Regions from separate parts of the Streptomyces sp. NPDC036815 genome, predicted to be linked through region 4. Evidence: riboswitches for the same ligand, from Rfam matches in the RefSeq annotation. Region 4 holds a riboswitch; each other region holds the start of a gene.
The links. A riboswitch is a leader RNA that binds a small molecule or an ion and turns the genes downstream of it on or off. The one in region 4 is predicted to bind cobalamin.
Positions count from the first base shown of each region.

Region 1: it holds a riboswitch for cobalamin, as region 4 does, so the genes downstream of both, ACZ69I_RS05790 (cobalamin biosynthesis protein) here and ACZ69I_RS17390 (ribonucleoside-diphosphate reductase subunit alpha) in region 4, are expected to answer to the same signal.
Region 2: it holds a riboswitch for cobalamin, as region 4 does, so the genes downstream of both, cobN (cobaltochelatase subunit CobN) here and ACZ69I_RS17390 (ribonucleoside-diphosphate reductase subunit alpha) in region 4, are expected to answer to the same signal.
Region 3: it holds a riboswitch for cobalamin, as region 4 does, so the genes downstream of both, ACZ69I_RS00175 (ABC transporter substrate-binding protein) here and ACZ69I_RS17390 (ribonucleoside-diphosphate reductase subunit alpha) in region 4, are expected to answer to the same signal.

Region 1 is NZ_JBVJPW010000001.1:1,290,005-1,295,106, reverse strand. It holds gene ACZ69I_RS05810 (alpha/beta hydrolase family protein) at 1-89, opposite strand, end outside; gene ACZ69I_RS05805 (class II aldolase/adducin family protein) at 155-841, opposite strand; gene ACZ69I_RS05800 (inorganic phosphate transporter) at 1,196-2,491, shown strand; gene ACZ69I_RS05795 (hypothetical protein) at 2,504-2,728, shown strand; cobalamin riboswitch at 2,872-3,017, shown strand; gene ACZ69I_RS05790 (cobalamin biosynthesis protein) at 3,125-4,081, shown strand; gene ACZ69I_RS05785 (cobyric acid synthase) at 4,078-5,102, shown strand, end outside.
Region 2 is NZ_JBVJPW010000008.1:237,334-242,435, reverse strand. It holds gene ACZ69I_RS19010 (precorrin-8X methylmutase) at 1-210, opposite strand, end outside; gene ACZ69I_RS19005 (cobalamin biosynthesis protein CobG) at 222-1,505, opposite strand; cobalamin riboswitch at 1,614-1,742, shown strand; gene cobN (cobaltochelatase subunit CobN) at 1,780-5,102, shown strand, end outside.
Region 3 is NZ_JBVJPW010000001.1:31,276-36,377, reverse strand. It holds gene ACZ69I_RS00200 (PLP-dependent cysteine synthase family protein) at 1-194, opposite strand, end outside; gene ACZ69I_RS00195 (MoaD/ThiS family protein) at 207-485, opposite strand; gene ACZ69I_RS00190 (putative leader peptide) at 617-718, opposite strand; gene ACZ69I_RS00185 (ABC transporter ATP-binding protein) at 785-1,582, opposite strand; gene ACZ69I_RS00180 (FecCD family ABC transporter permease) at 1,579-2,586, opposite strand; gene ACZ69I_RS00175 (ABC transporter substrate-binding protein) at 2,655-3,632, opposite strand; cobalamin riboswitch at 3,677-3,808, opposite strand; gene ACZ69I_RS00170 (M67 family metallopeptidase) at 3,814-4,236, opposite strand; gene ACZ69I_RS00165 (amino acid permease) at 4,341-5,102, opposite strand, start outside.
Region 4 is NZ_JBVJPW010000007.1:222,535-227,636, forward strand. It holds gene mctP (monocarboxylate uptake permease MctP) at 1-1,061, shown strand, start outside; gene ACZ69I_RS17385 (GNAT family N-acetyltransferase) at 1,144-1,674, shown strand; cobalamin riboswitch at 1,721-1,843, shown strand; gene ACZ69I_RS17390 (ribonucleoside-diphosphate reductase subunit alpha) at 1,975-4,404, shown strand; gene ACZ69I_RS17395 (ribonucleotide-diphosphate reductase subunit beta) at 4,404-5,102, shown strand, end outside.

The sequences.
Region 1 (5,102 bases), on a different contig from region 4:
AACCGGCCCGCCGCGATCGCGGCTGCGGCTGTTCCTAGGGCGGCTGTTACTGCGGTGACGGCCGCTGCCGTCGCTTTGGCTGGGCGCACCGTCCCAGTGTCCGGGGGCGAGGCCCCGGAGGCCAGTGGGCGGTACCCGTGGGGTGAGTCGTGGCTCAGGTGGCCGATTGGCCGTAGCCCCGCAGTTTCTCCGCCGCCTCGTGCAGCCGGTCCGGGGACAGGAGCGCCGGGGTGTGGCCGGGAACCGCTGCGGCGGTGAGCCAGAGGCGGGACATCCACTCCAGCTGGGCCGTGCGGTCGAAGGCCTGGTCGAGGCTGTCCCCGTAGGTGACCGTGCCGTGGTTCTGGAGGAGGCATCCGGTGCGGTCGCGCAGGGCGTGGAGCATGTTCCCGGCCAACTCCTCGGTGCCGTACAGCGCGTACGGGGCGACCCGGACCGGGCCGCCGAGGGCGGCGGTCATGTAGTGCACGGCGGGGAGCTCCGTGACCAGCAGGGAGACGGCCGTGGCGTGCACGGCGTGGGTGTGGACGACCGCCCGCGCGCGGGTGGCGCGGTAGATCGCGAGGTGCATGGGCAGTTCGCTGGTGGGGGTGAGGCCGCCGAGGACCCGGCGGCCGTCGAGGTCGACGCCGAGCACGTCCTCGGGGCGCAGCCTGTCGTACGGGACGCCGCTCGGGGTGACCAGGACGGTGTCGCCGACGCGTAGGGAGACGTTGCCCGAGGTGCCGACGACCAGGCCGTCCGTCACCGTCCTGCGGGCCGTCCCGACCAGCTCGGCCCAGGCCCGCCCGAGCGCGTCCCCGTCCGCCTGCCGTCCTTGCCCCTGCCGCTGCTCAGTCATGCGGTGATCCTGCCAGCCGGTGGCCCCGCACCGTAGAGCCGAGGGCGTCGGGGCGGTCCTCGGGGGGATTCCGGTTACGGCGGCGGGCCGCCGGGTGAGCAGGATCTCCCCGCCGAGTTCGTGCGCCGGTCCGAGGGGTGCGCGGCGGGCCGCCGCCGGATGGCGGAACCCGACACTCCGCCCCGTTTGCGGGGCTCCCGCCACCGCTCCGTACGATCAGGATCAGAGATCAGCTCAATACGGAGCAAGGGCACTCCGCTTCGGGTCACCGCACCGCCCGGCCCAGTTCACTTTCCGTTCACCCGGGTTGCCTACGTTCCACATGCCACTGACGTCCAACAGAAGCCTGGGTAAATGGAACACATCACGCTTCTCCTCGGGATCGTGATCGTCACCGCTCTCGTGTTCGATTTCACGAACGGTTTCCACGACACTGCCAACGCGATGGCGACGACCATCTCGACCGGCGCTCTCAAGCCCAAGACGGCGGTGGCCATGTCCGCCGTGCTGAACCTCGTCGGCGCCTTCCTCTCCGTCGAAGTCGCCAAGACGATCTCCGGCGGCATCGTCAATGAGGACGGCCTCAAGACCGAGGTCATTTTCGCCGCGCTCGTCGGCGCGATCCTCTGGAACCTCCTGACCTGGCTGGTGGGCCTGCCCTCCAGCTCCTCCCACGCGCTCTTCGGCGGCCTCATCGGCGCCGCGGTCATGTCGATGGGCTGGTCGTCGATCAACGGCGGCACCGTCGTCACCAAGATCCTGATCCCGGCCGTCGCCGCTCCGCTGGTCGCGGGCATCGCCGCGACGCTGGCCACGCGCCTGACGTACCGCATCGGCCGCACCACGGACCAGAAGGCCACCGCCAAGGGCTACCGCGCAGGCCAGATCGCCTCCGCCGGACTCGTCTCCCTGGCCCACGGCACGAACGACGCGCAGAAGACCATGGGCATCATCACGCTCGCCCTGATCACGGGCGGCGTCCTGAACCCCGGCGCCAACCCCCCGATGTGGGTCATCGTCTCGGCCGGCATCGCCATCGCGCTCGGCACCTACCTCGGTGGCTGGCGCATCATCCGCACCATGGGCAAGGGCCTGACCGACCTCGCGCCGCAGCAGGGCTTCGCTGCCCAGACCAGCGCCGCGACCGCGATCCTCGCCTCCTCCCACATCGGCTTCTCGCTCTCCACCACCCAGGTCTGCTCGGGCGCCGTGATGGGCGCGGGCCTCGGCCGCAAGGGCGGCGTCGTCCGCTGGTCGACCGCCACCCGGATGTTCGTCGCGTGGGGCCTGACCCTGCCGGCCGCGGGTCTGGTCGGCGCGGGCGCCGAGTTCCTCACCAAGCAGGGCCCCTGGGGCATCACGGCCACCGCGGCGCTCCTGATCGCCGGATCGGGCGTGATCTGGACGCTCTCCCGGCGCAACGCCGTCGACCACACCAACGTCACGGATGACGAGATCCGCACCGACGACACCGCGACCACCGAGCCCGCGGGCGTGGTGACCACCGCGATCGCCGCCGTCACGCCGCCCCCCGTGGGCGCGATGGCCTCTTCCGTCGCGTCGGACGCGTCCGTCAAGGCCACCGTCACGGCTCCGACCACCACCACGACCGGCGCCATGGCGGACCCCGCCCGGCCCGCGACCGTGTAAGGACAGACCAGCATGAGCATCGACTGGGCAGCTCTCGGCTCCGTCTTCGGAGTCAGTCTCGCGGTGACCGTGGCCCTGGTGGGCCTCTTCACCCTCGGCATCGTCGGCCTCTCCAAGCAGCAGACGGCGGCCGCCTCCACCGGTGGCGCCGCCCCCCTCGCCCGCACCGGCGCGTACGCCTGCTTCGCCCTGTGCGCGGCGGCGGTGGCGTACGGGATCTTCCTGATCGTCGCCTGACGGCAGCCGTCCCGCGTGGGGCGCGGAGCGTACGGACGCTCCGCGCCCCACGCGCATGTCAGGACCTCGCGTGCGGGCCCCGCGCGCGGGCCGCCCGTGTGGGCCCCAACACACTCTCCCGCCGCAGGTCAACAGCGAGTTGACGGGCCTTCGCGGGCCGTGGTGGACTGCCCGGGCCAACTACGGCGGCAGAAGAGGAAGCCGGTGCGAATCCGGCGCGGTCCCGCCACTGTCACCGGGGAGCCATTCCCCGCGAGCCAGGAACTCTCGCCGCCGATCACGTCGAACCAGGGCGCGGACACCCTGAGTGAGGACATATCGCCATGCTCGGCCGCCCGGTGCCGCCCCTTCTCTTGAGTACGAGCCGTCTCCTCAGCGCAGCGGCGGGCTGAGCGCATGAGTGCCGATCGCGACTTCGCGTACGGCGCCGCCGCCGGCCTCCTCGGTGACCTGCTGCTCGGCGATCCCCGCCGGGGCCATCCGGTCGCCGCGTTCGGCCGTGCCGCGGGCGCCGTCGAGCGGATGCTGTGGCGCGACCACCGAGGCTGGGGTGTGCTGCACGCCGTGGTGTGCGCCGGGGGCGCGGCGGGTGCCGCCGCCCTCGCCACCGCTCTCGTACGCCGCTCCCGGGCCGGGTCCGTCGCGCTGACCGCCGCCGCCACCTGGGCCGTCGTCGGCGGTACGTCGCTGACGCGGGAGGCGCGGGCCATCGGCGGGGCGCTGGAGGCCGGGGACATCGAGGTCGCGCGGGAGCGGCTGCCGCACCTGTGCGGACGGGACCCGCAGGCGCTCGACGCCGACGGCATCGCCCGGGCCGTCGTGGAGTCCGTCGCCGAGAACACCTCCGACGCGGTCGTCGGCGCGCTCGTGTGGGGCGCCCTGGGCGGCGTCCCCGGGTTCGTCGGGTTCCGGGCCGTCAACACGCTGGACGCGATGGTGGGCCACAAGTCGCCCCGGTACCGGCGCTACGGCTGGGCGTCCGCCCGCCTCGACGACGTCTTCGGCTGGCCGGGCGCGCGGCTCACCGCGGGGCTCGCGGCGCTGGCCGGTGACTCGCCCTCGGGGGCGGTACGGGCGTGGCGCGCCGACGCGGCCGCGCACCCGAGCCCGAACGCCGGGCCCGTCGAGGCGGCCTTCGCCGGGGCGCTGGGCGTGCGGCTCGGGGGAACGCTCTCGTACGGGGGCCGGGTCGAGCACCGGCCCGTTCTGAACGCGGCGGGACGCGACGTCGAGGCGGCGGACATCGAGCGGGCCGCCGAGCTGTCCCGCCGGGTCGGCCTGCTCGCCCTCGGGGTCGTGGTGGGTGCCCGCTGGGTGCTGCGGTCGGCAAGGTCGAGGAGAGGGAAAGCATGAGCGGTGGACTGCTGGTCGCCGGGACCACCTCGGACGCGGGGAAGAGCGTCGTCACCGCCGGCATCTGCCGGTGGCTGACCCGCAAAGGGGTGTCCGTCGCGCCGTTCAAGGCGCAGAACATGTCCCTCAACTCCTTCGTCACCCGTGAGGGGGCGGAGATCGGCCGGGCCCAGGCCATGCAGGCCCAGGCCGCCCGCGTCGAGCCCAGCGCGCTGATGAACCCCGTACTACTCAAGCCCGGCGGTGACCGCTCGAGCCAGGTCGTGCTGATGGGCAGGCCCGTGGGCGAGATGAGCGCCCGTGGCTACCACGGGGGGCGGCAGGCGCAGTTGCTCGACACGGTCGTGGGATGCCTGGAGGAGCTCCGGGGCACGTATGACGCCGTGATCTGTGAGGGCGCGGGCAGTCCCGCCGAGATCAACCTGCGGCGCACCGACATCGTGAACATGGGCATCGCGCGCGCCGCCCGCTTCCCCGTACTGGTGGTCGGGGACATCGACCGGGGCGGGGTGTTCGCGTCGTTCTTCGGGACGACGGCGCTGCTGAGCGCGGCCGACCAGGAACTCGTCGCGGGCTACCTGGTGAACAAGTTCCGGGGCGACGTCTCCCTGCTCGAACCCGGGCTCGACATGCTGCACGGGCTCACCGGGCGGCGCACGTTCGGTGTGCTGCCGTTCCAGCACGGGCTGGGCATCGACGAGGAGGACGGCCTGCGGGTGTCCCTGCGGGGCGCCGTCCGGGAGTCCGTGGTGGCCCCGCCGGTCGGCGAGGACGTGCTGCGGGTCGCCGTGTGCGCGGTGCCGCTGATGTCCAACTTCACCGACGTGGACGCACTGGCCGCGGAGCCGGGCGTCGTCGTGCGGTTCGTGGACCGGGCCGAGGAACTCGTCGACGCCGACCTCGTGGTCGTACCGGGCACGCGCGGGACCGTGCGCGCCCTGCGGTGGCTGCGCGAGCGCGGCCTCGCGGACGCCCTCGCGCGCCGCGCCGCCGAGGGCAGGCCGGTGCTGGGCATCTGCGG
Region 2 (5,102 bases), on a different contig from region 4:
CGCGCCGTCGCGCAGCGCCTTGCGGGCGTCGGCGATCACCCGCGGGCTGAAGGCGAGATCCTTCACGAGGTCGACCATCCCGCAGGCGTGGATCATCCGGACCGCGACCTGGCTGACGTCGGCGGGCAGGCCGTGGAGGTCCGCCTCCGCGCGGATGGTGGCAAAGGACTCGCGGTAGATCGCCGCGCCGTCCTTCTCGTAGTCGAACACTGTGCTCTCGCTCATCTCGTGGCCGTAGGGGTGGTCTTGGTCGTACGTGCCCTGGTGATCTGCTCGGTCAGGGTGGCGCCGGGTACGGACAGCCGCTCGCCGCCCGCGGTGCGCACCGTCACCTCGTACCGCCCGTCGCCGGTGGCGAGGACGTCGGCCCAGTCGCCGCGCGGGTGCCCGCACCGCCGCTCGCAGCCGGACCAGTGGACGGGGAGCCCGCCGGGACCCGGCACCACGTCCGCGCGCACGTCGGCGAGGGACTTGGCGCAGCCGGGGCGGCCGGTGCAGGCGCCGACCCCGAGCCAGGGGGAGTCGGGGGTGGTGACGTATCCGGCGTCCGCGAGCGCGGCCAGCCGTTCGCGGGCCGAGGCCGCGTCGGCGAAGCCGGGGAGCACGAAGCCGCGCCACGGGGTGACCCGCAGCTCGTCGGCGGGGAGCGGGAGCAGGGCGCGCCACTGGGCGGCGCTGACCCGGCCGAGACGGGCGTTCACCGCGACCGCGTGTCCGGCGGCGCCGGGGGCGGGCGGGGCGCCGCGGACCGTGTCCGGGACCTCGGTCCGCTCGGCCGCGACGTCCGCCCGCTCCAGCGCTCCGGCCAGGTCCACGTCCTGGCCCGCGGGAAGTTCCGTGACCCGCCAGGCTCCGTTGCCCGCCGCGCGCACCGCGTCGAGGAAGGCGCCGGCGGCGGCGAGGGCGGCGCGCGGGGCGTCGGCTCCGGCGATCCGGAAGGCGCGGCCCCCGACGCGTACGACCGCCGTCCCGCCCGATTCTGCGATCAAGGTCACATCCGCGCCGATCCCGGCCAGGTCCGCGCGCCCGTCGTCCAGGGCGAACAGGAAGCGGCCGGAGAGTGCCGTCGTCCACTCCTGCGCGCACAGGAGTCGGTCCAGCTCACGGGCCCACAACTGCACGTCGGCGTGGCCGAGTCCGTCGGTTCCTGCGAGGGGGGACGCGAGGACGTTCCGCACGCGCTCGTGCCGTGCGGAGGGCAGCAGGCCCGCGTCGGCGAGCAGGCGGGAGAGTTCGCCGCCGCACGCGTCGCCGAGGCCGCGCAGCTCGATGTTGCCGCGCGAGGTGACGCTGAGGTTCCCGTCGGCGAGACGCTCCGCCGCGGTGCCGAGCACAGCGGCCTGACGGGACGTCAGAAGGCCACCGGGCAACCGGAGTCGGGCCAGCCCGCCGTCGTCGGCGAGGTGCAGGCGAAGGGCGCCGGGGCAGGCGTCGCCCCGGTCGCGTATGAGGGATTCGCCCTGGTCTGGGGAAGAGGCTCGGGTGGGCGGCATGGCGGCGAGCATACCCACGCGGATCCGGCCGGTCGCCTCCCGAGACGGGCCGTCCTGGCAGGTGGCCGCCCCGCACCCGGCGGGCAGGACTTACTATGCAGGCGGCGGGCTACCAAGTCCGTCGACGCCAGCGACGGCGTGGGTCCACCAGGACCCGAGGGAGGAAGCCCGGTGCGAATCCGGCGCGGTCCCGCCACTGTGAACCCGGACTCCGGGTGAGCCAGGAACTCCTGCCGTCCATACGACCACCCGGGGCGCGGACACCCCGAGGAAGGCCTGCGCCCGCATGCTTCTGCTGTTGTCGACCTCCGACACCGACCTGCTCAGTGCCCGCGCGGCGGGAGGCCCCGTCGACTACCGGTTCGCCAACCCCTCCCGCCTCGACCTCGACGGGCTGCCCGCCCTGCTCGACGGCGTCGACCTCGTCGTCGTACGCCTCCTCGGCGGCGTCCGCGCCTGGCAGGACGGCCTGGACCAGCTCATCGCCACCGGCCTCCCGGTCGTCGTGCTCACCGGCGAACAGGCACCCGACGCCCAGCTGATGGCGTCCTCGACCGTGCCGGTCGGCATCGCCGCCGAGGCGCACGCCTACCTCGCGCACGGCGGCCCCGCCAACCTGGAGCAGCTGGCCCGCTTCCTCTCCGACACCGTGCTGCTCACCGGCCACGGCTTCGAGCCGCCCGCGCCCGCCCCGTCCTGGGGCCCGCTGGAGCGCACCGCGCGCGCGGTCGAGGGGCCGACGGTGGCGGTGCTCTACTACCGGGCCCACCACATGAGCGGCAACACCGCCTTCGTGGACGCGCTGTGCGGCGCGATCGAGGACGCCGGGGCCCGCCCGCTGCCGCTGTACGTGGCCTCACTGCGCGCCCCCGAGCCCGAGCTGATCGACGCGCTGCGCGCCGCCGACACCATCGTGACGACGGTGCTCGCGGCCGGCGGCACCAAGCCCGCCGAGGCCTCCGCGGGCGGCGACGACGAGTCGTGGGACGCAGGCGCGCTGACCTCCCTCGACGTGCCGATCCTGCAGGCCCTGTGCCTGACCGGGTCGCGCTCGGCCTGGGAGGAGAACGACGAGGGCGTCTCGCCCCTCGACGCCGCGAGCCAGATCGCGGTGCCGGAGTTCGACGGCCGCCTCATCACGGTCCCCTTCTCCTTCAAGGAGATCGACGAGGACGGCCTGCCCGCCTACGTGGCCGACGCCGAGCGGGCGGCCCGCGTCGCCGGAATCGCCGTGCGCCACGCGCGCCTGCGGCACATCCCGGCCGCCGACAAGCGCCTCGCCCTGGTCCTCTCCGCCTACCCGACGAAGCACTCCCGCATCGGCAACGCGGTCGGCCTCGACACCCCGGCCTCCGCCGTCGCGCTGCTGCGCAGGCTGCGCGCCGAGGGCTACGCGTTCGGCCCCGAGGCGGACCTGCCCGGCCTGGTCTCCGGCGACGGCGACGAGCTGATCCGCGCGCTCATCGACGCGGGCGGCCACGACCAGGACTGGCTGACCGAGGAGCAGCTCGCCGCCAACCCGGTGCGCATCCCCGCCGCCGACTACAAGCGCTGGTACGCGACGCTCCCCGCGGAGCTGCGCGAGTCCGTCGAGGGGCACTGGGGCCCGCCGCCCGGCGAGATGTTCCTGGACCGCTCCCGCGTGGGCAACGGCGGCGACCCGGAGGGCGACATCGTCCTGGCCGCTCTGCGCCGCGAGAACCTCCTCATCCTCATCCAGCCGCCGCGCGGCTTCGGCGAGAACCCCATCGCGATCTACCACGACCCCGACCTCCCGCCGTCGCACCACTACCTGGCGGCGTACCGCTGGATCGCCGCCCCGGCCGACGACGGCGGCTTCGGCGCCGACGCGATGATCCACCTCGGCAAGCACGGCAACCTGGAGTGGCTGCCCGGCAAGAACGCGGGCCTCTCCGCGGCCTGCGGCCCCGACGCCGCGCTCGGCGACCTGCCGCTGATCTACCCCTTCCTGGTCAACGACCCGGGCGAGGGCACCCAGGCCAAGCGCCGCGTGCACGCCACGCTCATCGACCACCTGGTGCCGCCGATGGCACGCGCCGACTCCTACGGCGACATCGCGCGCCTGGAGCAACTCCTCGACGAGTACGCCCAGATCAGCTCCATGGACCCGGCGAAGCTGCCCGCGATCCGCGCACAGATCTGGACGCTCATCCAGGCCGCGAAGCTCGACCACGACCTGGGCCTGGAGGACCGCCCGGACGACGACGGCTTCGACGACTTCCTGCTGCACGTCGACGGCTGGCTCTGCGAGATCAAGGACATGCAGATCCGCGACGGCCTGCACGTGCTCGGCACCGCCCCGGCGGCCGGCGACCGCGTCAACCTGGTCCTCGCGATCCTGCGGGCCCGCCAGATCTGGGGCGGCACCACCGCCCTGCCCGGCCTGCGCGAGGCTCTCGGTCTCGACGAGTCCGCGGCGACCCGCGTCAGCGCCGACGAGGCCGAGGAGAAGGCCCGCGCGCTGGTCCAGGCGATGGACGACGCGGACTGGGACCTCGCGGCGATCCCGCGCGACCAGGGTGAACAGGTCGCCGCCGTACTGGAGTTCGCGGCGCGCGAGGTCGTCCCGCGCCTGGCGGGCACGACCGCCGAGCTCGACCACGCGGTGCACGCCCTGAACGGCGGCTTCGTCCCCGCGGGCCCGTCAGGATCGCCGCTGCGCGGCCTGGTCAACGTCCTGCCGACCGGCCGCAACTTCTACTCGGTCGACCCGAAGGCCGTCCCCTCGCGCCTCGCCTGGGAGACGGGCCAGGCCCTGGCCGACTCGCTCGTCGAGCGGTACCGGACCGACAACGGCGAGTACCCCACCTCCGTGGGCCTCTCCCTGTGGGGCACCAGCGCGATGCGCACCGCGGGCGACGACGTCGCGGAAGCGATGGCCCTGCTCGGCATCCGCCCGGTCTGGGACGACGCCTCGCGCCGCGTGACGGGCCTGGAGGCCATCCCGTACGAGGAGTTGGGGCGCCCGCGCATCGACGTGACGCTGCGCATCTCGGGCTTCTTCCGCGACGCGTTCCCGCACACCATCGGCCTGCTCGACGACGCGGTACGGCTCGCCGCCTCGCTCGACGAGCCCGCCGCCCGCAACTACGTGCGCGCCCACGCCCAGGCCGACCTCGCCGAGCACGGCGACGAGCGCCGGGCCACCACCCGCATCTTCGGCTCGCGCCCCGGCACGTACGGCGCGGGCCTGCTCCAGCTCATCGACTCCCGCGACTGGCGCACCGACGCGGACCTCGCCGAGGTCTACACGGTGTGGGGCGGTTACGCGTACGGCCGGGGCCTCGAAGGACGCCCGGCCCGTGCCGAGATGGAGACGGCGTACAAGCGCATCGCGGTGGCCGCGAAGAACACGGACACCCGCGAGCACGACATCGCGGACTCGGACGACTACTTCCAGTACCACGGCGGCATGGTGGCGACCGTGCGCGCGCTGCGGGGCACGGCTCCGGAGGCGTACATCGGGGACTCCACCCGCCCCGAGACGGTCCGCACGCGCACGCTGGTGGAGGAGACCTCGCGGGTGTTCCGCGCGCGCGTGGTCAACCCCAAGTGGATCGAGGCGATGCGCCGCCACGGCTACAAGGG
Region 3 (5,102 bases), on a different contig from region 4:
CAGCCGGGCGTCAACCGGCCGTCCTTCTCGGCCTGTTCGACCATGTGGAGGGCGGGCCGGTCCTTGATGGAACCGGTCGGGTTGCGGTCCTCCAGCTTGGCCCAGACGCGGACCTCGTCCGAGGGCGAGAGCCGCGGCAGGCGGACGAGCGGCGTGTTGCCGACCGCGGCGAGCGGGGAGTCGTAGCGAGGCATCCGGGTTCGGGCCTAGACCATGCCGCCGGCGACGGCCGGCAGGATCGTGACGTTGTCGCCGTCGGAGAGCTTCGTGGAGATGCCGTCGAGGAACCGGACGTCCTCGTCGTTGAGGTACACGTTCACGAAGCGGCGCAGCTTGCCGTCGTCGACGATCCGCTCGGCGATGCCCTGGTGGCGCGAGTCGAGGTCGGCGAAGAGCGCGGCGAGGGTGTCCCCGCTGCCCTGGACGGCCTTCTCGCCGTCGGTGTAGGTGCGGAGGATGGTCGGGATGCGGACCTCGATGGCCATGCTGGGGCTCCTGTCGGGGATCGAGAAGTGCGGGTGGTGGGCGCGCGGCTGCGCTGTGCTGGCGGTGGTGCCCGGTGGTACGTGGGTGTACGGGGTGCGGCGCCGCGGCCCACGGCCTGTGGCGGCACGGTTCAGCGGGTACAGATCGCGCTGGCGAGGCGGCACAGATCGACGTGCAGCCGCGCAACGAGCAGTGCGCCCGGCGTCTTTTCGCTCACGTCGTGGGGAACCATGCGGTCATCGTATCGATTCCCGGTCCGGATCCCGGAATGTGATCTCGACTGGTGGACGGAATCTGTTCAGGATGCGGGCGGCGGCAGATAGACGACGGTCGGGGCGCCGGTCAGTGGATGGATGCCGACCTCGGCGGTCACGCCGTAGACGGCGGCGAGCAGCTCGGCGGTGAGGACCTCCTTCGGCGTCCCGGAGGCGACGAGGCGGCCGCCGTCCAGGACGTAGAGGCGGTCGCAGTAGTACGCGGCGAGGTTCAGGTCGTGCAGGGCCAGGAGGTTCGTCGTGCCCAGGCCCCGCACGAAGGAGAGGATGTCGAGCTGGTAGCGGATGTCCAGGTGGTTGGTGGGCTCGTCGAGGACGACGAGGGTGGGCTGCTGCACCAGGGCGCGGGCCACCAGGGCGCGCTGGCGCTCGCCGCCGGAGAGCGAGGGGAAGGTGCGGTGGGCGAGCTCCTCGACGCCGACCCGGGCGAGCGCCGCCGTGACGAGTTCCTCGTCGGCCGCCGTGTCCGCCTCCCAGAACCGCTTGTGCGGGGAGCGGCCCATGGCGACCACCTGCCGGACGGTCAGCTCGAACGCCGCTTGCCCGTCCTGCGGGACCGTGGCGAGGCGGCGGGCGCGGGCCTTCGGGGTGAGCGTGTGCAGGTCGTCGCCGTCGAGGAGGGCGCGGCCGCCGGTGGGGCGCAGGGTGCCGTACACGCAGCGCAGCAGCGTCGTCTTGCCGCTGCCGTTGGGACCGACGACGCCGACGGTCTCGCCGGGGGCGGCGGTGAGGTCGACGGCGTCGACGAGGAGGCGCCCGGCCACCTCGTACGAGAGCTCTTCGGTGCGCAGTGCGCCGACGGGCCGGGGCGGGTGGGTCATACCGGTACTCCTTCGTTGCGCCGCCGCAGCAGCCACAGGAAGAACGGGCCACCGGTCAGCGCGGTGAGCACGCCCACGGGGATGTCCTGCGGCGCGGCGACGGTGCGCGCGGCGAGGTCGGCGACGACCAGGAAGACCGCGCCCATCAGCGCGACGACCGGCAGCAGCGCGCGGTGGGCGGCGCCGACCAGCATGCGGGCGGCGTGCGGGACCATCAGGCCGACGAAGCCGATGGCCCCGCTGTAGGCGACCAGGACGCCGGTGAGGAGCGAGGCGAGCACGAAGACGCCGACGCGGAAGCGGGCGGCGTCCAGGCCGAGGACGGTGGCGCCCTCCTCCCCGGCGAGGAGCAGGTCGAGGGGGCGGGCCATGGCCATCAGGAGGGCCGTGCCGACGACCAGCGTGGCGCAGGGCAGGGCGAGCATGTCCCAGCGGGCGCTGCCGAGGCCGCCGAGCGTCCAGTACATGACCTCCTTGAGGTGGTCCGCGCTGTCGGCGGTGACCAGGATGAGGCTGGTCAGCGCGGACAGGATGTACGAGACGGCGACGCCCGCGAGGATCAGGCGGCCGGTGGCGAAGCCGCCGCCGCTTCTGGCCAGGGCATAGACGAGGACCAGCGAGATCAGGGCGCCCGCGAAGGCGGCGGCCGGGATCGTGACGGTGGTCGACAGGGCGGCGCCGAGCCCGAAGACGCTGCCGAGCACGATGGCGCAGACCGCGCCGACGGAGGCGCCCGAGGAGACGCCGAGCAGGAACGGGTCGGCGAGGGGGTTGCGGACGAGGGCCTGGAGGACGGTGCCGATAACGGCCAGTCCCGCGCCGACGGCTGCGCCGAGCAGGACCCTGGGGAGTCTGACGTCGAGGACGATCGTGCGGAACGGGGAGGGTTCCGCCCTCCCCGTGAGGATGTCCATGACCTGCGCCGGGGGGATCCGCACCGAGCCCAGGGCCAGCCCGGCGAGTATCGCTCCCGCCAGGGCGGCCGTGAGTACCGCCAGGACGATGAGGCGCCGTCCCCTTGCGTGCCGTCTGTCGCCCTGCGGGCTCGTCCTCGAACGCCGGACGGGCTGGATCACAGCTGCGCCGCCAGTTTCCTCACCGCCTCCGGTGCTCGTACGCCGGTGACCACGTCCGACAGGGGCAGGACCGCGAAGCTCTTGTTCTTGATGGCCGGAATGTCCTGGAGGGCCGGGTCGTCGAGGAGGCGCTTCTTCTTCTGGGCGACCGTCGTGGCGCCGTAGTCGAGGATCAGGATGGTCTCGGGCGCGCGCTCGACGACCTTCTCCCAGGACGCGTCGCTGAAGGACTTGTCGACGTCGGCGAAGACGTTGTGGCCGCCCGCCCGTTCGATGATGTCGTTGCCGATGCCCCGGCCGCCCGCCGTGAACGCGGTCTTGTCACCGCTGTCGTAGACGAAGACGGAGCGGGCCTTCTTGCCCCGGGACGTGGACTTGGCGGCGGTGGCGGCCAGTTCGCGGCGGGCACCGTTGATCCACTGGTCGGCGCGGGCCCGCACCCCGAACGTGGCGCCGACCTCGCGGACCTCGCGGTAGACGTCGTCCATGGAGACGGGGTGCTCGGCGCAGCCCTCGACGTTGAGGCGGCTGTCGATGCCGGACTTGGCGAGGGCCGCCCGGCTGCGGCCGTCACCGGCGAGGAAGGCGCTCGCGTAGCCGCCGTACACGTAGTCCGGGTCGGCGGCGAGCAGCTTCTCGTAGGAGGGGTACTCCTTGGCGAGCACCGGGATTGCCTCGTACGCCTTCTCGTACGCGGGCAGGACCCTGTCGTCGAGGTAGGCGGTGCCCACGAGTCTGTCGCCGAGGCCGAGTTCGAGCATCACCTCGGTGGCGTGCTGATTCATGGTGACGGCGCGCTTCGGGGGCGCGTCGTACGTCGTCCGCACACCGCAGTTGGTGACGGTGTACGGGAATCCGGCGGCCTTGGCGGCGGGCTTCGTGTCTCCGTCCGGGCCGGGCGAGGAGCATGCGGCGAGCGGGACGAGCAGGGCGGCCGCGGCGAGTGCGCGTATGCCGGTGTGGCGGCGGGACATGGCTGAGCTGCCTCCTCCAGGGGATTTCCGCGTCCCCTGCGTTGCGTGGAGAAAGGCGGCAGGTCAGTTCCTGACTCCCCCGCCCCGGCCGGTATCGGCCGGAGGGACGGGGTCACAGTGGCGGGACCGTGCCGGGTTCGCACCGGCTTCCTGGCTCCTGCCGCCTCAAGGGTGGTCGGGGTCAGTATGCCTCGACGACCTGCACCTCTTCCTCGGTGACCACGCCTTCCACGATCCGGTAGGAGCGGAACTGGAAGGGGCCCGCGCCGTCGGTGTCCGCCGTGGAGACCAGGACGTAGTGCGCGCCGGGCTCGTTGGCGTAGGTGATGTCGGTGCGCGAGGGGTAGGCCTCGGTCGCGGTGTGCGAGTGGTAGACGATCACCGGCTCCTCGTCGCGGTCGTCCATGTCGCGGTAGAGCTTGAGGAGGTCGCCCGAGTCGAACTCGTAGAACGTGGGCGAGCGGGCCGCGTTCAGCATCGGGATGAAGCGCTCGGGGCGGCCGGTGCCCGCCGGACCCGCGACCACACCGCAGGCCTCGTCGGGGTGGTCCTGGCGCGCGTGCGCGACGATCTGGTCGTGGAGGGCCTGGGTGATGGTCAGCATGGGAGTCAGGATAAGCAGAGGGCCCGCACCGTACCGAAGTGTGGTACGGGCGGGCCCGAATGCTGGACAGGGGCCTTGGGGAGCCTCAGCCCTTCCGGTGCGGGTCAGTCCTTCTCGACGGAGTCGGAGACGCCGACCTTCTGCCGGTTGAAGGCCGCGGCCTCCGGGTTGCGGCTCTTGAGGACCAGGTAGGAGACCGTGAGGATCGCGGCCCAGACCGGAGCGGCGTACAGCGAGATCCGCGCGTCCTTGTCGACGCCCATCATCACGATGACCATGCCGATGAAGAGCAGGGCGAACCAGCTGGTGAAGGGGGCACCGGGGGCGCGGAAGGTGGACTGCGGCAGCTCGCCGCGGTCGGCCTTGCGGCGGTAGCGGATCTGGCAGGCCAGGATCATGATCCAGGCCCACATGCCGGAGATGGTGGCGAAGGAGACGACGTAGTTGAACGCCTCGCCCGGCCACTGGTAGTTGATCCAGACGCCGACGAGCATGAAGGCGGCCGAGACGGTGGTGCCGGTCAGCGGCAGGCCGTTCTTCGTGAGCTTGGTGAAGAACTTCGGGCCCTGGCCGTTGAGCGCCAGGTCGCGCAGCATGCGGCCGGTGGAGTACATGCCGGAGTTGCAGGAGGAGAGGGCGGCGGTGAGGACCACGAAGTTCACGATGGCGGCGCCGACGCCGAGACCCATCTCCTCGAAGGCCTTCACGAACGGCGAGACGCCCGGCTTGAAGGAGGTCCACGGCACGACCGACAGGATCATGATCAGCGCGCCGACGTAGAAGACGGCGATGCGCCACGGCACGGTGTTGATCGCCTTGGGCAGGACGGTCTTGGGGTCCTTGGACTCACCCGCGGTGACGCCGAC
Region 4 (5,102 bases):
GTCTGCGCGCGCCCGCGCTGATCGCGTTCGTGAAGGACGGCCTGATCTACCTGGTCATCGCCGTCGCGATCATCTACATCCCGATCAAGCTCGGCGGGTTCGACGAGGTCTTCCGGGCGGCGAGCGACAAGTTCTCTGCGTCCAACGAGGCGGCGGGCAAACCCGTCGCGGGCCTCGCGCCGGGCGAGGCCGGGCAGTGGACGTACGCGACGCTCGCCCTCGGCTCCGCGCTCGCGCTGTTCATGTATCCGCACTCGATCACGGCGACGCTCTCCTCCAAGAGCCGCGACGTGATCCGCCGCAACACCACGATCCTGCCGCTCTACTCGCTGATGCTCGGCCTGCTCGCGCTGCTCGGGTTCATGGCGATCGCGGCCGGGGTGAAGGTGGAGAACGGCCAGCTGGCGATTCCGCAGCTGTTCGAGAACATGTTCCCCGACTGGTTCACGGGCGTCGCGTTCGCGGCGATCGGCATCGGCGCGCTCGTCCCGGCGGCGATCATGTCGATCGCGGCCGCGAACCTCTTCACCCGCAACATCTACAAGGACTTCCTCAAGCCGGACGCGACGCCGCAGCAGGAGATGAAGGTCTCCAAGCTGGTCTCGCTCCTGGTGAAGGTCGGCGCGCTCGCCTTCGTCCTCACCATGGACAAGACGGTCGCGATCAACTTCCAGCTCCTGGGCGGCATCTGGATCCTGCAGACGATGCCCGCGCTGGTCGGCGGCCTGTTCACCCGGTGGTTCCACCGCTGGGCGCTGCTCGCGGGCTGGGCGGTCGGCATGGCCTACGGCACGCTCGCCGCGTACGGCGTCGCCTCGCCGACCCAGAAGCACTTCGGCGGCTCGTCCGACGAGATCCCCGGCATCGGCGAGATCGGCTACATCGGCCTGACCGCGTTCGTCCTGAACGTGATCGTGACCGTGGTCCTCACCTTCGTCCTGAAGGCCCTGAACGCCCCCGACGGCGTCGACGAGACGTCCCCGGAGGACTACACGGCCGACGCGGGCGACCCCGGCGTCATAGAGGAACTGCCGAAGGCGACGGCGGGCGCCGGACACTGAGTCCCGCCCCCTGCGCACAGCGAAAAAGGGCCGCCGGAAAACCGGCGGCCCTTTGCCGTACCCGTATTGCACACTGCGCCGCATGGACATCACGATCAGGCGGGCACGGCCCGAGGAGTACGGGGCGCTGGGCGATCTCACCGCGCAGGCCTATCTCGACGACGGACACCTGGACTTCGGGGCGGAGGACCGCTATCTGCCCGTGCTGCGGGACGTGGCGGGGCGCGCGGCGCACGCCGAGATCCTGGTGGCCGCGGCGGACGACACGGACGGCGGGCTGCTCGGCGGCGTGACCTTCGTGCCGTCCTGCGGCCCCATGGCCGACATCGCGCGGGAGGGCGAGTCGGAGATCCGCATGCTGGCGGTCTCGCCCGCGGCGCGCGGCCGCGGTGTGGGCGAACTCCTGGTGCGCTCCTGCGTCCAGCGGTCCAGGGACGCGGGCCGCGACCGGCTCGTCCTGTCCTCCTCGCCCTCGATGCGCACCGCCCACCGGCTCTACGAACGCCTCGGCTTCGCACGCACCCCGGAGCGCGACTGGTCCCCGATTCCCGGCCTCCCGCTGCTCACCTACGCGTTGACACTTCAGGGGCCACCGGCCGGGCCCGCAGCGTGATCCGACACAAGATGTGGGCCTGCTTCAGTAGTGCGACACAAGATGTATGCTCGTGCTCGCTGTCGCCGCAGGGGAATCCGGTGCAAGTCCGGAACTGTCCCGCAACGGTAGACGTGTGCGCATTTGTCGTACGCGGAGTCCGAAGACCTGCCGGCAGTGCACCCGAGTCGTCCGGCCCGGGTGCCGACCGTCCGGGCCTCGTGGAATGGGCCGGTGGACGCGGTACGCCGCCCTGCCCGGGTGCGCCCGTGTGTGCCGCCCCCTCCCCCAGGCCCAGAGCCGAGCGAGGGAGAGCTCCACGTGACCATCGCGCCCGCCGAACCTGCGTCAGTGCCGGCATCGCGACCCAGTGACAGCGCCGAAAGCACTGAGGGTACCGACGCGCCGGGGACCGCGCTGCTGCGCACCCTGACCGACCTCACCGCCGACCTCCCCGACGCCGACCCTGGCCGGGTGGCGGCCGCCGCGCTGCGCGGCCGGTCGGCCAGGGCCGACGAGAGCGAGCTCCGCGAGCTCGCGACCGAGGCGGCGGCGGGGCTCATCTCCGAGGACCCGGCGTACTCCAAGCTCGCCGCCCGGCTGCTCTCCCTCTCCATCGCCGCCGAGGCCGCCTCACAGGGCGTGCGCTCCTTCACCGAGTCGATCGCGGTCGGCCACCGCGAGGGCCTGATCGCCGACCGCACCGCCGCGTTCGTGACCGCGCACGCGGCCCGGCTCGACGCGCTCGTGGAGAGCGCGCTCGCGGACGGCGCCGACTTCCGCTTCGGCTACTTCGGCCTGCGCACGCTGCACAGCCGCTACCTGCTGCGCCACCCGATCACCCGGCAGGTCATCGAGACGCCGCAGCACTTCATGCTGCGCGTCGCGAGCGGTCTCGCGGAGACCGACTGGGACACGGCGGCGGACAGCGGCCGCGCGGTCGGCGAAGTAGCCTCGCTGTACGGGCTGATGAGCCGCCTGGACTACCTGCCGTCCTCGCCGACGCTCTTCAACTCCGGCACCCGGCACCCGCAGATGTCCTCCTGCTACCTCCTCGACTCCCCGCTGGACGAGCTCGACTCGATCTACGACCGCTACCACCAGGTCGCGCGGCTCTCCAAGCACGCGGGCGGCATCGGCCTCTCGTACTCCCGCATCCGGTCGCGCGGTTCGCTGATCCGCGGCACGAACGGGCACTCCAACGGCATCGTGCCGTTCCTGAAGACCCTCGACGCCTCGGTCGCCGCGGTGAACCAGGGCGGGCGGCGCAAGGGCGCGGCCGCGGTCTACCTGGAGACCTGGCACTCCGACATCGAGGAGTTCCTGGAGCTGCGCGACAACACCGGTGAGGACGCGCGCCGCACGCACAACCTCAACCTCGCGCACTGGATCCCGGACGAGTTCATGCGCCGCGTCGCCGCCGACCGGGAGTGGTCGCTGTTCTCGCCGTCCGACGTGCCCGAGCTCGTCGACCTGTGGGGCGAGGAGTTCGACGCCGCCTACCGCGCGGCGGAGGCCGCGGGCCTGGCCAGGAAGACGATGCCGGCCCGCGACCTCTACGGCCGCATGATGCGCACCCTCGCGCAGACCGGCAACGGCTGGATGACCTTCAAGGACGCCGCCAACCGCACCGCGAACCAGACCGCGGAGCCCGGCCACACCGTGCACTCCTCCAACCTCTGCACGGAGATCCTGGAGGTGACGGACGACGGCGAGACGGCCGTCTGCAACCTCGGCTCGGTCAACCTCGGCGCGTTCGTGGAGGACGGCGACCTCGCGTGGGACCGCCTCGACGAGACCGTCCGTACCGCCGTCACCTTCCTCGACCGCGTCGTCGACATCAACTTCTACCCGACCGAGCAGGCGGGCCGCTCCAACGCCAGGTGGCGCCCGGTGGGCCTCGGCGCCATGGGGCTCCAGGACGTCTTCTTCCAGCTGAAGCTCCCCTTCGACTCCCCCGAGGCACGGGCGCTCTCCACCCGCATCGCCGAGCGCATCATGCTCGCCGCGTACGAGACGTCCGCGGACCTCGCCGAACGCAGCGGACCCCTCCCGGCCTGGGAGAAGACCCGCACCGCGCGCGGGGTCCTGCACCCCGACCACTACGACGTCGAGCTGGCGTGGCCGGAGCGCTGGGCGGCGCTGCGGGAGCGCATCGCCGTGACCGGGATGCGCAATTCGCTGCTGCTCGCCATCGCGCCGACCGCCACCATCGCGTCCATCGCGGGCGTCTACGAGTGCATCGAGCCGCAGGTCTCCAACCTCTTCAAGCGCGAGACGCTGTCCGGCGAGTTCCTCCAGGTCAACGCGTACCTGGTCCAGGAGCTGAAGCGGCTCGGGATGTGGGACGCGCAGACCCGTGAGGCGCTGCGCGAGGCCAGCGGCTCGGTGCAGGGGTTCGACTGGATCCCCGCGGAGGTGCGCGCGCTGTACCGCACGGCGTGGGAGCTCCCGCAGCGCGGCCTGATCGACATGGCCGCCGCGCGCACCCCCTTCCTCGACCAGGCGCAGTCGCTCAACCTCTTCCTGGAGACGCCGACCATTGGCAAGCTCTCCTCGATGTACGCGTACGCCTGGCAGCAGGGCCTGAAGACCACGTACTACCTGCGCTCGCGCCCCGCGACGCGCATCGCGCGCGCGGCCGGCGGCTCGAACGCGGCCGCCACCGCCCCCGTCCCCGCCCAGGCCACGGCCGAAGAAGCCGTCGCCTGCTCCCTGGAAAACCCCGAGTCCTGCGAGGCCTGCCAGTAATGAGCACCACCCACTCAGAGAAGAACCTGCTCGACCCTGGCTTCGAGCTGACCCTGCGCCCGATGCGCTACCCGGACTTCTACGAGCGCTACCGGGACGCGATCAAGAACACCTGGACCGTGGAGGAGGTCGACCTCCACTCCGACGTCGCCGACCTCGCCAAGCTCTCGCCCGGCGAGCAGCACATGATCGGCCGTCTGGTCGCGTTCTTCGCGACCGGCGACTCGATCGTCTCCAACAACCTCGTGCTCACCCTCTACAAGCACATCAACTCCCCCGAGGCGCGGCTGTACTTGAGCCGCCAGCTCTTCGAGGAGGCCGTGCACGTCCAGTTCTACCTGACGCTGCTCGACACCTATCTGCCCGACCCGGAGGACCGCGCGGCGGCCTTCGACGCGGTCGAGGAGATCCCCTCCATCCGCGAGAAGGCGGAGTTCTGCTTCCGCTGGATGGACTCGGTCGAGAAGCTGGACCGTCTGGAGAGCAAGGCCGACCGGCGCCGCTTCCTGCTGAACCTGATCTGCTTCGCCGCGTGCATCGAGGGCCTCTTCTTCTACGGCGCCTTCGCCTACGTCTACTGGTTCCGCTCGCGCGGTCTGCTGCACGGCCTGGCCACCGGCACCAACTGGGTGTTCCGCGACGAGACGATGCACATGAGCTTCGCCTTCGACGTGGTCGACACCGTCCGCAAGGAGGAG